Regions from separate parts of the Pantoea sp. y20 genome, predicted to be linked through region 1. Evidence: predicted binding sites of a transcription regulator. Region 1 holds the regulator's gene; each other region holds the start of a gene.
What was found. Region 1 encodes PurR, which represses purine synthesis genes. Its sites were predicted from a motif close to CANGCAAACGTTTGCNTG; they were not measured.
Positions count from the first base shown of each region.

Region 1 (3,944 bases):
AGTCAACCAGCCGGGTTGTTTGCCTGAGGCGACTTTCTCGCGCTTAGGTGAGGTTAACTGCAGCGTACCGATCAGCAACACTACGGCAACCAGCGTCAGCGTGATAAAGATGCTGCGCCAGTGGAAGTGGCCGATCAGCCAGGCGCCGAGCAGCGGTGCCAGCGCCGGAGACAGCGCAACCAGCGGCATAATCGTTGCAAACACTTTATTGGCTTTCGCTTTTGGGTAGTGATCCACCACCAGCGCCTGCCAGCTTACGGCAGCCGCACACACGCCAATCGCCTGCATAAAACGCAGCGCCAGCATCAGGCGGACATCGGTCACCCACAGCATTCCCAGACAACCGAGGGCGAAGATGGCAAGGCCCGCCAGCAAAATCGGCTTACGTCCATAACGATCTGATAGCGGTCCCCAAAATACCTGGGCACAGGCAAAACCGCCGAGAAACAGACTCAGGCTGGCGCTGATGGTGCCGGGTGCGCTAGCAAAATCACGCTGCATATCGCCAAAGGCGGGCAAATACATATCCGTGGCAAGAAAGCCGAGCATGCTGAGCACGGCGAGATAAGGCATAAATGCTTTAGACGACAACATGTTGATTCTCTTTTGGGCAGGGTGAACGCCGGGGAGTGTAAAAGGATGCGGCGCGCTTTGTGAAACGCTAATATTTGCATGGTGCTGTTAAAATTTTTGAAGGCAAATTTATGTGGTCAGAATATGCGCTTGAAGTGGTGGATGCAGTAGCGCGCACCGGCAGTTTTAGCGCGGCAGCGCAGGAACTGCATCGCGTGCCCTCTGCCGTCAGTTATACTGTGCGCCAGCTGGAAACCTGGCTGGCGGTGCCGCTGTTTGAGCGCCAGCATCGGGAAGTGGTGATGACAGCGGCGGGCGAGCATTTTGTGCGGGAAGGCCGATCTGTTATCAAAAAAATGCTGGCCACTCGCCGACAGTGTCAGCAACTGGCAAATGGCTGGCGCGGCGAGTTGAGCATCGCGGTTGACTGCATTGTAAAACCGCAGCGCACGCGACAGTTAGTGAAGGACTTCTATCGCCATTTTCCCGATATGGAGCTGATTATCAGCTACGAAGTGTTCAACGGCGTGTGGGATGCGTTGGCTGATGGTCGGGTGGATGTGGCGATTGGCGCAACCCAGGCCATTCCGGTGGGCGGACGTTTTGCCTTTCAGGATATGGGCGCGCTGAACTGGCGTTGTGTGGTGAGCCCTGATCATCCGCTGGTTAACAGCAAGGAGCTGGATGATGAAACCTTGCGGGCGTGGCCATCGCTGGTGCTGGAAGATACCTCGCGTGCGTTACCGCGCCGTATGACATGGACGCTGGATAATCAGCGGCGGTTGGTGGTGCCAGAGTGGGAAACCGGGATGGATTGTTTGCTGGCAGGATTGTGCGTCGGCATGGTGCCTGGCCATTTGGCGCGTCCACTGCTGGACAGCCAAAAACTGGTCGAGCTGGCGCTACCGCAGGCGTTTCCGGACAGTCCGTGCTGCGTCAGCTGGTCAGAACAGCGCGCGTCACCGGCGCTGGCGTGGTTACTGGCTTATCTCGGGGATGCGGAAACGCTGAACCACGAATGGCTCAGCGAAGTGTCGGCTTAGCGGCGGTAGTCGCGGAACGGACCGTACGCCACCGAACGGCGTTCAATCAGCGTTGGTTGGACTTCGATAGTTTGCGGATCTTCGCGCTTGCTGGTGATGCGATCCAGCAGCATCTCCAGCGCTTTTTCGCCTAGTTCAGCTTTCGGCTGGTGCACGGTGGTGAGCGCTGGTGTGAAATAGCGCGCGTTGCGCACGTTATCGTAGCCAATCACCGAGATATCCTGCGGTACGCGCAAACCCATCTCATCAGCAGCGCAAATCGCGCCCATCGCCATGATATCGCCACCGCAGAACACCGCGGTTGGACGCTGTTTCTGATTTAAGATCTGTTGCATCGCCAGATAGCCCGATTCAGGCTCAAAGTCGCCCTGAACCACCCACTCGGGACGCACCGTAATGCCCGCTTCGTTCATTGCCTGCAGGAAGCCAGCATGACGTCCACCGCCGGTGTTGCGCTCCATTTGGCCAGGAATGGCACCGATATCGCGATGGCCACGTTCAATCAGATAACGCCCGGCGAGATAGCCGCCCTGAAATGCATTGTCCTGCACGGTATCGGTGAAATCACCGCGTGATGCACCCCAATCCATCACCACCATGGGGATATTGCGGTTCTCTTCCAGCATCTGCAGCAAATCGTCTGGATATTCCGAACACATCACCAGCAGACCATCGACGCGCTTTTGCGCCATCATCGACAGGTAAGCGCGCTGCTTTTGCAGATCGTTGTGCGCATTGCCGAGAATCAGCGTATAGCCGCGTTCGAAGCAGCGATTCTCCACCGCTTCGATAATTTCAGCGAAGTAGGGCGCTTCGCTGGAGGTCGCCAGCAGACCCAAGGTTTTAGTGTGATTGACTTTGAGACTACGCGCCACGGCACTCGGCGAGTAGTGTAATTCTTTGATCGCTTCCCATACGGCGTTACGCGTCTCTTCCGCAACGAAACGCGTTTTGTTGATGACATGCGAAACCGTGGTGGTTGAGACACCCGCGCGTTTTGCGACATCTTTAATTGTTGCCATGAAAATGGTGCTCCTGGGCTTATCGCAACTTACTGATAAGTATATTGTTAAACGTTTGCGTCTGCTAATGCTTTTACAGCCCAAAAAAGCGGGCAAAACGGCATGTTCAAGCAGGCAAAATCACTTCATCACGCTGTAATTACAGCCTGCGCAAAATCTGTTGCGCAACGAAAGGCGGCGATTCTAGCAAGCTGGCGCGGATAACACGAGATTTTTGCCTATTGCTATGCGAAAATCGTCTTAACCCTAATAATTGTGCGACTAAGGAGTTGTGATGAATACCGACCTGAAGCTGGCGCTAATGACCACTGTTGGCGCACTGTTGATGATTATCGCTTTCAGCTTTACCGCGATCATGCACTAACAAAAAAGCCGGAGCTGACAACAGCATCCGGCTTTTTTATTTCTGTTGCGCAACAACTAGCGAATGGTTTTTGGCGTCATCATACGACGCGCGCCCACATAGTGTTTCTGCCAGTAATCCTCACCCAATGCGCTAATCTGAATATCTTTGCCGGTACGCGGCGACTGAATGAATTTGCCATTGCCAAGATAAACGCCGACATGGTCGGCGGTACCGCGATTGTTGATGCGGAAGAACACCAGATCGCCTTTCTCCAGCATTTCACGCTTAATCGGTGCCGCATCACGCAGGTGATACATCTCATTGGCGGTGCGTGGCAGTTTGAATTTCACCAGATCTTTATAGGCGTACCATACCAGGCCGCTGCAATCGAAACCAGTGTGTGGCGAAGCGCCGCCCCACTGATAAGGTTTGCCGAGTTGACCCATTAATTTGGTCATCGCCGTTTCACGCGCTTTTTGATAACGCTGACGGTGCGCTTTACTCATTTTGATGCCGGTCAGCGCTAACGCTTCATCATCGACGGCGATCTCGGGCGTTTTCTTCGCTAAACGTTGATGACCGTATTTCTTAGCAGAGAGTTTCAGCGGGGATTTTTTGCTGGTGGTTTTGTGCAGCGCGATGTCTGTTTTGCTCTGTTTTTTGAGCTTGAATTTTTGAACAGCGGTCAGACGCGATTTTTTGGTGGTGGTTTTTACCGGACGTCGTTTGCGGCGCTCGTCTTCACGTGCGCTCTTTTTCTCTGCTTTAAGCGAACTGGCGTTAACGGGCGCATGCGGAGATGCAGCGGCCACATTAAAGAACAGTTGGGCAAAAGCCAGTATGAAAAGCGTAATTAGTAGACGCATAATCCGATTACAGGTTAAGCAGGCTGAATCATAGCAGACTGCATTAAAGTGAGAGAAATCTGATCAAGTGACCAGCGCCGAGGCAATTCTAATC
Region 1 covers NZ_CM142816.1:1,885,304-1,889,247, forward strand. The annotation lists gene punC (purine nucleoside transporter PunC) at 1-594, opposite strand, end outside; gene punR (DNA-binding transcriptional activator PunR) at 705-1,616, shown strand; gene purR (HTH-type transcriptional repressor PurR) at 1,613-2,638, opposite strand; gene cydH (cytochrome bd-I oxidase subunit CydH) at 2,913-3,002, shown strand; gene ACYAC5_RS08905 (C40 family peptidase) at 3,059-3,850, opposite strand.

Region 2 (3,944 bases), 1.9 Mb from region 1:
GACATGCCGAGCACCAGACCATCGCGCTTGCGGTCTTCCGAGATATACACAATGCCGCTGGCGAGGCCATCCTGCGGAGAGCGGGTCACGATCTCGCGGCCGTTCAGCGTCACTTTGCCTTTGCTGCGCGGCAGCGCGCCGTACAGCACTTTCATCAGTTCAGTACGTCCTGCGCCCATCAGACCCGACACGCCAAGGATTTCCCCTTTGCGCAGCGTAAAGCTGACGTTATTAACGCCCGGACCGCTGAGATTTTCCACTTTTAAGCGGATCTCGCCCGGCTGTTGATCGATACGCGGATATTGATCTTCCAGCTTGCGGCCGACCATCATCTCGATCAGGCTCTCTTCGCTGAGATCGCACACCGCGCGTTCGGCAATAAACTGCCCATCGCGGAACACGGTGACGTCATCGCAAATCTCGAAGATCTCTTTCATGCGGTGCGAGATATAGACGATGCCGCAGCCTTGCGCTTTCAGTTCATTGATGACGCGGAACAGCGACAGCGTTTCGGTATCAGTCAGCGCATCGGTCGGTTCATCCATAATGATGACTTTCGACTCGAAGCTGAGCACCTTGGCGATCTCGACCATCTGCTGATCGCCAATCGACAAATCGCCCACCAGCTTGTGGCTGTCGAAACGCAGATTGAGGCGCTTTAATAGCGCATCCGCTTCGGCATACATCTTTTTCCATTCGATGCGGCCAAAGCGGTTAACACATTCGCGGCCAAGGAAGATATTCTCGGCAACAGTCAGCTGCGGAATCAGGTTCAGTTCCTGATGGATAATGCCAATGCCTGCTTCCTGCGACGCTTTCGGGCCAGAGAACGCCACATCCTTACCCAGCCACTGCAGGGAACCGGCATCCATGCTGTAAATGCCGGTCAGCACTTTCATCATGGTGGATTTGCCCGCGCCGTTTTCACCCACCAGCGCCATCACGCGTCCCGGATAAACGGCCAGCGATGCGCCATTCAACGCCTTCACGCCAGGAAACGACTTTTCAATTCCTTTGAGTTGCAATAACGGTTGCATAGCGGCCTCAGAAGGTCACGCCGGCGCTCAGGATGACATTCGCATACGGAGAACACTCTCCGCTGCGAATGACCGCCTGACTACGCTGCGTATGTTGTTTGAATTGTTCATGGCTGGTGTAACGGATGGTGATGACATTCCCCTGGTGCTGTTGCAAGGCTTCGAGCACGGCGAGCAGTGCGCTGTGGAGCTGCGGATTGTGCTGCTTAATCTCCTCCGCCATCAGGGCGCTTTCGACCTGCATCTCCTGCGTGACAACGTCAACTACCTGTAGAAATTCGGGCGTACCCGGCGTTAACGCCAGATCGATGCGCTGTGGACCGGCCGGAATCGGCAAGCCTGCATCTGCAATCGTCAGCGTATCGGTGTGCCCCAGGCGAGCAATCACATGTGAGACTTCAGCGTTTAACAAGCGACCTTTTTTCATTTATTCCACTCCACAGCGAAACGTTTCGCTGATCGGGAGTGTATAAAATGCGCACGGCAACTCAATGGCGGCATCACGGAAATGTGATCGCCATCGAAACGTTTCGCTTGTGCCGGAGAGAATTTGAGTTTGGTGGGATTTTGGAGCCGCTGCTGCGGCCCCGAAGATGGCATTACGGCAGTTTACGTACCTGTTTCACGTCCAGTTCGATGGAGTTGAAATCTTTATCCAGTTCGCCGGTCAGTTCTACCTGATCCTTCGGCGTGATGGTCAAACCGTTCCAGCGTTTATGATCGATTTCAACTTTCATGGTGCCGGTGGCATCACGGAACTGATAATCCTCATCACCGATTTGCTTCTCAAGCGTACCGCGCACGGTAATCCAGCTATCGTCTTTCATCTCTTCGGCCTGTTTCACCGTGACAACGCTGGTGTTATCGGCTTTGAACCCGCCGGACTTCACCTGCGCGGATGGCGCATTGGGATCAACAAAGCCACCTTGCTGAGCGGCAAGAACCGGCGTGGCGGCCAGGGCGACAATCGCTAACAGAGCTGCAGACTTTTTCATAATTCACCTCTTTTCCATGAATGTGTCGGTTTACGGGAGCTATTTCACCATAAGGTTCTTAACAGGATCTTAAGAGAATCCGTTTGGCTAACATTCATGAAAAATAGTCTATTTGCCGGGATTTTCGCTGTACAAGAGCAATTGTGCTTCGTATAACTCCGCTTAACAGAAGGAGAGTTGATGCGCATTTTACTGATTGAAGATGACACGCTGATTGGCGACGGTTTGAAAGTCGGGTTGACCAAACTTGGTTTCAGCGTGGATTGGTTTGTCTCCGGCGAAGCCGGATTTCAGGCGTTGACCGCCGCACCCTGGGACGCGGTGGTGCTGGATCTGTCGCTGCCCGAACGCGATGGTCTGGATATCCTGCGTCAGTGGCGCCAGCAAGGACACGATGTGCCGGTGCTGATTCTCACCGCGCGCGATGCGCTCGATCAGCGCGTACAGGGATTACAACTCGGCGCCGACGATTACCTGTGTAAGCCGTTTGCGTTAACAGAAGTGGCGGCACGCTTGCAGGCGTTGATCCGTCGCCGTCATGGGCAACTACAGCCGGAACTGAAACACGGCAACGTGGTAATGGCGCCCGGCAGCCACAGCGTGCTGTGCGATGGCGAACCCGTTAGCCTGAAAAGCCGCGAACTGGCGCTGCTGGAACTGTTTCTGCGTAATCCTGGCCGCGTGCTGACGCGCAGTCAGCTGGAGGAGAAGCTCTACAGCTGGGATGAAGATGTCTCCAGCAATGCGGTGGAAGTGCACATTCATCATCTGCGCAAGAAACTCGGCAGCCAGTTTATTCGTACCGTACACGGCGTCGGTTATACGCTGGGAGCGGCGGAATGAGTCTGTTTCTGCGCCTCGCCATCGGCTTTGTGCTGCTGATTATAGTGTGCGGCGGCCTGGCCGGCCTCAGCGCCTGGCATCAAACCCGCGATACGGTGAACGAGCTGTTTGATACTCAGCAGATGCTTTTCGCCAAACGGCTGATAGCGCTTGATCCCACCTCACTGCAGGACGTGACGTTGCCGAAAACCAAAGCGATCCTGCGCCATCACCGCGGCGATCAGGATGATGATGCGCTGGCATTTGCCATTTTCAGCGCGGCAGGCCAACCGTTGTTGAACGACGGCGAAAACGGTCGCGATCTGCAATTCGATCATCAGCGCGATGGCTTTGTTGATGGACGACTGCGCGGCGATAAAGACAGCTGGCGCCTGGTGTGGCTCACCTCCGAGGATAAGCGCTATCGCGTGGTGGTCGGGCAAGAATGGGAATACCGCGAAGATATGACGCGCGATCTGGCGCTCAGCAGCCTGCTGCCGTGGCTGATTGCCATGCCCTTTATGTTGCTGCTGCTGCTGGCGCTGGTGTGGTTCGAGCTGCGCCCGTTGAAACGCCTCACGCTTTCCCTGCATCAGCGTGCGCCGGATGATGCCACGCCATTGCCGGACACGCGCTTGCCTAAAGAGGTGAAGCCGCTGGTGGTGGCGCTTAACGGCTTGTTCAGTCGTATGGCGCATCTGGTGCAGCGCGAACGTCGCTTTACCTCCGATGCCGCCCATGAACTGCGCAGCCCGCTGGCGGCGCTGCGCGTGCAGAGTGAAGTGATTCAACTGGCTGATGATGATGAGGCGATGCGCAAACGCGCCATTCAGCAACTGGATAGCGGCATCGTGCGTGCCACGCGTCTGGTGGATCAGCTCTTAACGCTGTCACGCGTGGAAGCCGACGATCTGCGCAGCGAGTTTCAACCGGTGGCGCTGGCGCCGCTGCTGCAAAACCTGCTGGCGGAGCACTTCCCGCAGGCAGAACAACAAAACACCGCTTTGCAGTTCACCAGCCATGCCGAACCGGTGATGAACGGTCATCCGCTGTTGCTGGGGTTGATGGTGCGCAATCTGCTGGATAACGC
Region 2 covers NZ_CM142816.1:4,184,590-4,188,533, forward strand. The annotation lists gene rbsA (ribose ABC transporter ATP-binding protein RbsA) at 1-1,037, opposite strand, end outside; gene rbsD (D-ribose pyranase) at 1,045-1,464, opposite strand; gene ACYAC5_RS19570 (YgiW/YdeI family stress tolerance OB fold protein) at 1,637-2,032, opposite strand; gene qseB (quorum sensing response regulator transcription factor QseB) at 2,213-2,875, shown strand; gene qseC (quorum sensing histidine kinase QseC) at 2,872-3,944, shown strand, end outside.
Region 2: a site for PurR is predicted at 1,478-1,495, ahead of rbsD (D-ribose pyranase). Genes of this name have one in related genera too.

Region 3 (3,944 bases), 1.0 Mb from region 1:
CCACCAATATTGTCGATGCCGACGTGGCAGTGATCACCAGCATCGCGCTCGACCACACCGATTGGCTGGGTCCGGATCGTGAAAGTATCGGCCGGGAAAAAGCCGGCGTGTTCCGCGCAGGTAAACCAGCAATTGTCGGTGAAGCCGATATGCCGGGCACCATCGCCGACGTTGCAGCGGAGAAGGGCGCGGTGTTGCTGCAGCGCAATCGCGACTGGCAGTGGCAGCAAACGGGTACCAGCTGGACGTTGCAGGATGCGCACGGCGAGCTGCGCGATTTACCGCTGCCGCAGGTGCCGTTACCCAATGCCGCCACCGCGCTGACCGCGCTGCGTGCGTCGGGTTTAACGGTAAGCGAAGCGATTATTCGTCAGCATCTGCCGCTGGCGATTTTGCCGGGGCGCTTCCAGACCGTCAGCGAAGCGCCGCGCGTCATTCTCGATGTGGCGCACAATCCGCATGCCGCTTATTATCTGGCTTCGCGTCTGGCTGAAGAGCCGCACAGCGGTGAAGTGCATGCGGTGGTCGGCATGCTGCACGACAAAGATATCGCGGGCACGCTGGCGGCGCTGGCACCACAGGTTGATCGTTGGTACTGCGCGCCGCTCGACGGTCCGCGCGGTGCCTCCGCCGATGAGCTGCTGGCTCATCTGGACGGCGGTGTGGCTTACAGCAACGTTGATGCAGCCTGGCAAGCGGCGCGTCAGCAGGCGCGTCCCGAAGATGTGATTCTGGTGTGTGGCTCTTTCCACACCGTAGCGCAGGTTATGGAATCGATGGCAGCGGAGAACGGCAGTGGCAAGTAAGTTCCAAAATCGCTTAGTCGGTACGGTCATTCTGGTGGCGATTGGTGTCATCGTCTTGCCCGGCCTGCTAGACGGTAAGAAGAAACATTATAAAGAAGAGTTCGCCGCCATTCCGCTGGTGCCAAAACCGGACGATCAGCAGGATAGCGAAATGGTGCCGCCGGTGACGCAACCCTTGCCGGCGCAGCCGCCGGAAGGGGCGGGCGCGGCCCAGAATCAGAACGGTGGTAAAACCGCCACCAACGGCAGCGCACAGCCCACGCAGAATAGCGAGCCCAGCGTGGTCACGCCGCCGCCGGTGCATCAGCAAGTGCAGCCGAAACCGGTGGAACAGTCGAAGCCAAAAGCGGTCGAGCAGCCGAAACCGAAGCCGGTTGAACAGCCGAAGCCAAAACCGGTGGAGCAAGCTAAGCCGAAGCCCGTCGAGCAGCCGAAACCGGTAGAGCAGTCGAAACCGGTGGAAACGCCGAAGCAGAGTGAACCGGCAGCGCCAGCTGGTCAGGCATTCGTGGTGCAGCTCGGAGCGCTGAAGAATGCGGCGAAAGTGAGCGAGATTGTGGCGCAGCTGCGTCTTTCCGGTTATCGCGCCTTTACCGTGCCGTCTACGCCGGTGCAGGGACAAATCACCCGCATTTACGTCGGTCCGGATGCCAATAAAGCGAAGCTGCAAGGCTCGCTGAGTGAGTTGCAAAGCATCTCCGGCCTCGGTGGCGTGGTGAAACCGTATAGCGCGCGATAACGCGCTGATAAGCCGCGCCAATAGCAGAAAAAGGCGCGGCTTTACAAAATTTTTGTAGCGAAGCGCGACAGGAAAATCATTGAATATCAGTGGATTAAATCACTGATAATACACAGGGCGAGGAAAGTTTTTTTCATCGCCCTTTTTGCGGAAACAGAACCGGAAAACCCTACGCAAACGTTTTCTTTTTCTGTTAGAATGCGCCCCGAACTGGATGCAGGGGTGCGATAGCACTGGGCTGGAAGAGTTCATGATCTGGATTGATTACGTCATTATTGCGGTAGTTGGTTTTTCGGCTCTGGTCAGCCTGATTCGCGGGTTTGTCCGGGAAGCCTTATCTCTCGTTACCTGGGGATGCGCGTTTTTTGTCGCCAGTCATTATTACGCCTACCTTGCAGTCTGGTTTACAGGTTTTGACGACGAACTGGTTCGCAACGGCATCGCTATCGCGGTGTTGTTTGTTGCCACCCTGATTGTGGGTGCCATCGTGAACTATGTGATCGGCTCGCTGGTTGAAAAAACCGGCTTGTCGGGAACCGACAGGGTGTTGGGTGTCTGTTTCGGGGCGTTGCGCGGTGTGCTGATCGTGTCTGCTATGCTGTTCTTTCTCGATACATTCACCGGCTTTTCTAAAAGCCCGGACTGGCAACAGTCGCAACTCATTCCCCAGTTCAGTTACATCATCAGGTGGTTTTTCGATTACCTGAAAAGCACGTCGAGTTTTTTACCCCGGTGACACCATCGGGAGTGCGGCTAATGAGGAAATGACAATATGTGCGGTATTGTTGGTATCACCGGTTTCATGCCAGTAAACCAGTCAATCTATGACGCGTTAACGGTGCTTCAGCACCGCGGGCAGGATGCCGCCGGCATTTGTACCATCGATGCTATTAACTGCTTCCGTTTGCGTAAAGCCAACGGCCTGGTCAGCGATGTGTTCGAAGCGCGCCATATGCAGCGTCTGCAGGGCAACATCGGGATTGGTCATGTGCGCTACCCAACGGCAGGCAGCTCCAGCGCCTCTGAAGCGCAACCTTTCTACGTGAACTCTCCTTACGGCATCACGTTGGCGCATAACGGCAACCTGACTAACGCCCACGAACTGCGTAAACAGCTGTTCGAAACGGGTCGCCGTCACGTTAATACCACCTCAGATTCCGAAATCCTGCTGAATATCTTCGCGCAGGAGCTGGACCGTTTTCAGCACTATCCGCTGGAAGCTGACAACATTTTTGCTGCGGTGGCGGCTGTGCATCAGCAGGTGCGCGGCGCTTACGCAGTGGTTTCAATGATTATTGGACACGGAATGGTCGCCTTCCGCGATCCCAACGGTATTCGTCCGCTGGTGCTGGGCAAGCGCGTTATCGCCGATGGCCGCACCGAATACATGGTGGCGTCAGAGAGCGTCGCGTTGGATACGCTGGGCTTCGAGTTCATTCGTGACGTAGCGCCTGGCGAAGCCGTGTACATCACCGAGCAGGGCCAGCTCTCTACGCGTCAATGCGCCGAGAACCCGAAAACCAATCCGTGCCTGTTCGAATACGTCTACTTTGCGCGTCCGGACTCGTTCCTCGACAAAATCTCGGTGTACAGTGCACGCGTGCGTATGGGCACCAAGTTGGGTAACAAAATTGCCCGCGAGTGGGAAGATCTGGATATCGATGTGGTGATCCCGATTCCGGAAACCTCAACCGATATCGCGCTGGAAATCGCACGCATCCTCGACAAGCCATATCGTCAGGGCTTCGTGAAGAACCGCTACGTTGGCCGTACCTTTATCATGCCCGGCCAGCAGCAGCGCCGCAGCGCCGTTCGCCGTAAGCTGAACGCCAACCGTGCTGAGTTCCGTGATAAGAATGTGTTGCTGGTGGATGACTCCATCGTTCGCGGCACCACATCCGAGCAGATCATTGAGATGGCACGTGAAGCGGGCGCGAAAAAAGTCTATCTCGCCTCGGCGGCACCAGAGATCCGTTTCCCGAACGTCTATGGCATTGATATGCCAAGCGCTACCGAACTGATTGCGCATGGCCGTGAAGTGAATGAGATTTGCCAGCTGATTAAAGCGGATGCGTTGATTTTCCAGGACCTGAACGACCTGATTGAAGCGGTGCGTGAAGAGAACCCGGATATCGCCAACTTTGAGTGCTCGGTATTCAACGGCATCTACGTCACCAAAGATGTCGATCAACAGTACCTTGAGTATCTGCAGTCGCTGCGTAATGACGATTCCAAAGCCATCGCGCGTCAGACAGAAGTGGAAGGTCTGGAGCTGCACAACGAAGGCTAAGCCAGAGGTTATGGCAGAGTAAAAGCAGGGCGGGCGCAATCCCGCCCTGTTTGTTTTTGTATTTTTGTTCAGTGAGCCGCTATCATTGCCGCAATCTGAACCTGCAAGG
Region 3 covers NZ_CM142816.1:2,902,448-2,906,391, reverse strand. The annotation lists gene folC (bifunctional tetrahydrofolate synthase/dihydrofolate synthase) at 1-806, shown strand, start outside; gene dedD (cell division protein DedD) at 796-1,545, shown strand; gene cvpA (colicin V production protein) at 1,796-2,281, shown strand; gene purF (amidophosphoribosyltransferase) at 2,318-3,835, shown strand.
Region 3: a site for PurR is predicted at 1,716-1,733, ahead of cvpA (colicin V production protein). Genes of this name have one in related genera too.

Region 4 (3,944 bases), 1.5 Mb from region 1:
GGTTCGCGTTCACCTTTAGGCGCGTCCTGCGGTATCACCTGGCAACGCGACGATTATCAGCAGTTGGCGGTTATCGCCAACGTGTCGACGCAGTTGCCGCATCAGGGCCGCGCCTTTGAGCGCTTTACCGAATACGGCCCGCTGGCGCTGTTGCCGATGTCTGGCAACCGCATGTCGCTGGTGTGGTGCCACCCGCTTGAGGCGCAAGCAACGATTAAGCAGTGGGATGATGCGACCTTCCTGCAAGAACTGCAGCGCGCATTCGGCTGGCGTCTGGGGCGCTTCACGCATACCGGTCAACGCGAGCATTATCCGCTGGCGCTGCAAACCGCTGAACGTCAGGTGACACATCGTCTGGCGCTGGTGGGCAACGCGGCGCAAACGCTGCATCCAATCGCCGGACAAGGCTTCAACCTGGGTCTGCGTGATGTGATGTCGCTGGCGGAAACGCTGGCAGGCGCATATCGTCAGCAGCAAGATCCCGGCAGTTTCGCGGTATTACAGCATTTTGCCGCGCGACGTCAGCCCGATCGTGCCGCCACTGTTGGCGTCACTGACGGTTTAGTCCGACTGTTTGCTAACCGCTATGCGCCGTTGGTAGCAGGACGAAATCTTGGGCTGGTGGCGATGGACCATCTGCCTTGGCTACGAAATCCACTTGCCGCGCGCACGCTCGGCTGGGTTAAGCGTTAAGCACGAATTAAGGGGCAGCAATGCAAACTTTTGATGTGGCAATTGCCGGAGGCGGCATGGTGGGTTTGGCCGTCGCCTGCGGACTCCAAGGCAGCGGCTTACGCGTTGCCGTGCTGGAAAAAGCACCCGAGCCACAGTTTGATCCGGCGGCCAATGCGTCGATTCGCGTCTCCGCCATCAACGCTGCCAGTGAACGTCTGCTGCAAAAGCTCGATGTCTGGTCGAGCATTCTGGCGCTGCGCGCCAGCGCCTATCACGGCATGGAAGTGTGGGATCAGGACAGCTTTGGCTCAATCAGCTTTGATGACGAGCAGCAGGGTTTATCGCATCTTGGCCATATTATTGAAAACGAAGTGATTCATAGCGCGTTGTGGCAGCGTGCCAGTCAGAGCAGCGATATTACGCTGTTTGCCCCGGCGCAGCTGCAGCAAGTGGCGTTTGGCGACAACGAAGCCTTCATTACGTTGCAGGATGGCAGCATGATGAGCGCACGTTTGCTGGTGGCGGCCGACGGCGCCAATTCGTGGCTGCGCGATAAAGCGGATATCCCGCTGACTTTCTGGGATTACGAGCATCACGCGCTGGTGGCGAACATCCGCACCGATATGCCGCATGATGCAATTGCGCGTCAGGTGTTTCACGGCGACGGTATTCTGGCGTTCCTGCCGATGCAGGATCCACACTTATGCTCGATCGTCTGGTCGCTCGCGCCACAGGAAGCGGCACGCTTGCATTCGATGCCGGAAGCGCTATTTAATCAGCAGCTGTCGGTGGCGTTTGATATGCGTCTTGGCTTGTGTCAGGTCGAGAGTGAACGTAAAACCTTCCCGTTGACGGCACGTTATGCGCGTAACTTTGCCGCGCACCGTTTGGCGCTGGTCGGCGATGCCGCCCACACCATCCATCCGCTGGCCGGGCAGGGCGTAAATCTCGGCTTTATGGATGCGGCTGAATTAATTGGTGAAATTCGTCGATTGCATCAGGAAGGCAAAGACATTGGTCAGCATCTCTATCTGCGTCGCTATGAGCGCAGCCGCAAGCACAGTGCGGCGATGATGCTGGCGGGGATGCAGGGTTTTCGCGAGCTGTTTGCCGGCACCCATCCCGCGAAAAAGCTGCTGCGTGATGTTGGCCTCAAGCTCGCCGACACGTTACCTGGCGTTAAACCGCTGATGCTGAAACAGGCGATGGGGCTTAACGATCTACCCAGATGGATACGCTAATCATCTCAGCTAACGGCGCCCCATTGGGCGCCGTTTTTCTTTGCTGCACCCCAATGATGCAGCGATGCACCGCGATCGCGCCTCGTTTGATTTATTCTAATTTGACGCCTTAATTCGCATTAGATTAATTCATGTCACGGCCCTGCGCATGCCGGACCATTTCTTAATCCTGTGGCGTGTATTCCCTCAATTTGCTGCATGAAAGTAATTTAGTCGTATTTTGTGCGAGGCTAATCACAATAATGCAGTGATTTATGCTGGGCGCTGTTCGATGATTTGATGAAAGGTGGTAGTGTTTCGCCCTCGTTTTCCTCATAGTTAATTGCCACATTAGGTGATAACTTCAGCACAAAGAGAACGTTTGCGTCAGCCTCATTAGGCGACGCAGGCGCGTCACACTCACTTGTCTTCACAGGATGGTTATGACTCAGCAAACGCCTCTATTCGAACAGCATCAGGCAAGCGGTGCACGCATGGTGGACTTCCACGGCTGGATGATGCCGCTGCATTACGGCTCGCAAATGGATGAGCATCACGCGGTGCGTAACGATGCCGGCATGTTTGATGTTTCCCACATGACCATCGTCGATTTGCGCGGCGCACGTACCCGCGAATTCCTGCGCTATCTGCTGGCAAACGATGTCGCCAAGCTCACCCAGCCGGGCAAAGCCCTGTATACCGGCATGTTGAATGCCTCTGCTGGCGTCATTGATGATTTGATTGTTTACTTTATGAGCGAAGATTTCTTCCGTCTGGTGGTGAACTCCGCTACGCGAGAGAAAGATCTAGTCTGGATTAAACAGCATGCGCAGCCGTTTGGCGTTGAGCTGACCGAACGTGACGATCTGGCGCTGATTGCGGTGCAAGGTCCAAACGCGCAGCAGAAAGCACAAACGCTGTTGAGCGCCGCTCAGCGTGATGCCGTTGCCGGCATGAAACCCTTCTTTGGCGTGCAGGCCGAAAACCTGTTTATCGCTACCACCGGCTACACCGGCGAAGCGGGTTATGAGATTGCCATGCCAGCGACTGAAGCCGCCGCTTTCTGGCAGCAGCTGTTGGCCGCAGGCGTTAAACCGGCTGGACTCGGTGCGCGTGACACGCTGCGTCTGGAAGCGGGCATGAACCTGTACGGTCAGGAGATGGATGAGGGCGTTTCGCCGCTCGCCGCCAATATGGGCTGGACCATCAGCTGGGAACCTGCCGATCGCGATTTCATTGGCCGTGATGCCCTGCAAGCGCAGCGCGAGCACGGCACCGAAAAGCTGGTTGGCCTGGTGATGACCGAAAAAGGGGTGCTGCGTAACGGGTTAACGGTGCGCTTCACCGATCAACAAGGTCAGCCGCAGCAAGGTATTATTACCAGTGGTTCCTTCTCACCAACCCTGGGTTACAGCATCGCGCTGGCGCGTGTGCCAGCCGGCATTGGTGAGCAGGCGATTGTGGAAATCCGCAACCGTGAAATGCCAGTGAAAGTCACCAAACCGATTTTTGTTCGCGCCGGTAAGCCGGTTGCCCAGTAATTTTTTTTCAGGAGAAATGGCCAATGAGCAATGTGCCAAATGAATTGAAATACCGCGATAGCCACGAATGGGTCCGTAAAGAAGCCGACGGCACCTTCACTGTGGGTATCACCGAACACGCACAGGAACTGCTGGGCGATATGGTGTTTGTCGATCTGCCAGACGTCGGTGCTACCTTCTCGGCCGGTGATGACTGCGCCGTTGCGGAGTCGGTAAAAGCGGCTTCAGACATCTACGCGCCACTGAGCGGTGAGATTGTGGCGGTGAACGACAATCTGGGCGATTCGCCAGAGCTTGTGAACAGCGCGCCGTACGCCGATGGTTGGCTGTTCCGCATCAAAGCCAGCGACGAATCAGAACTCGACGCGATGCTGGATGCCGATGCCTATAAAGCCGCAATCGACGAGTAACCGGTAGTGGCAGAAGGTGGCGCGCTGCGTCGCCTTCTTTTTTATCTGCCTGATTTAACGCCATTTTTGTAACCCAGCCCGATTCAGGATTTACTGCA
Region 4 covers NZ_CM142816.1:3,361,109-3,365,052, reverse strand. The annotation lists gene ubiH (2-octaprenyl-6-methoxyphenyl hydroxylase) at 1-693, shown strand, start outside; gene ubiI (FAD-dependent 2-octaprenylphenol hydroxylase) at 714-1,916, shown strand; gene gcvT (glycine cleavage system aminomethyltransferase GcvT) at 2,339-3,436, shown strand; gene gcvH (glycine cleavage system protein GcvH) at 3,460-3,846, shown strand.
Region 4: a site for PurR is predicted at 2,267-2,284, ahead of gcvT (glycine cleavage system aminomethyltransferase GcvT). Genes of this name have one in related genera too.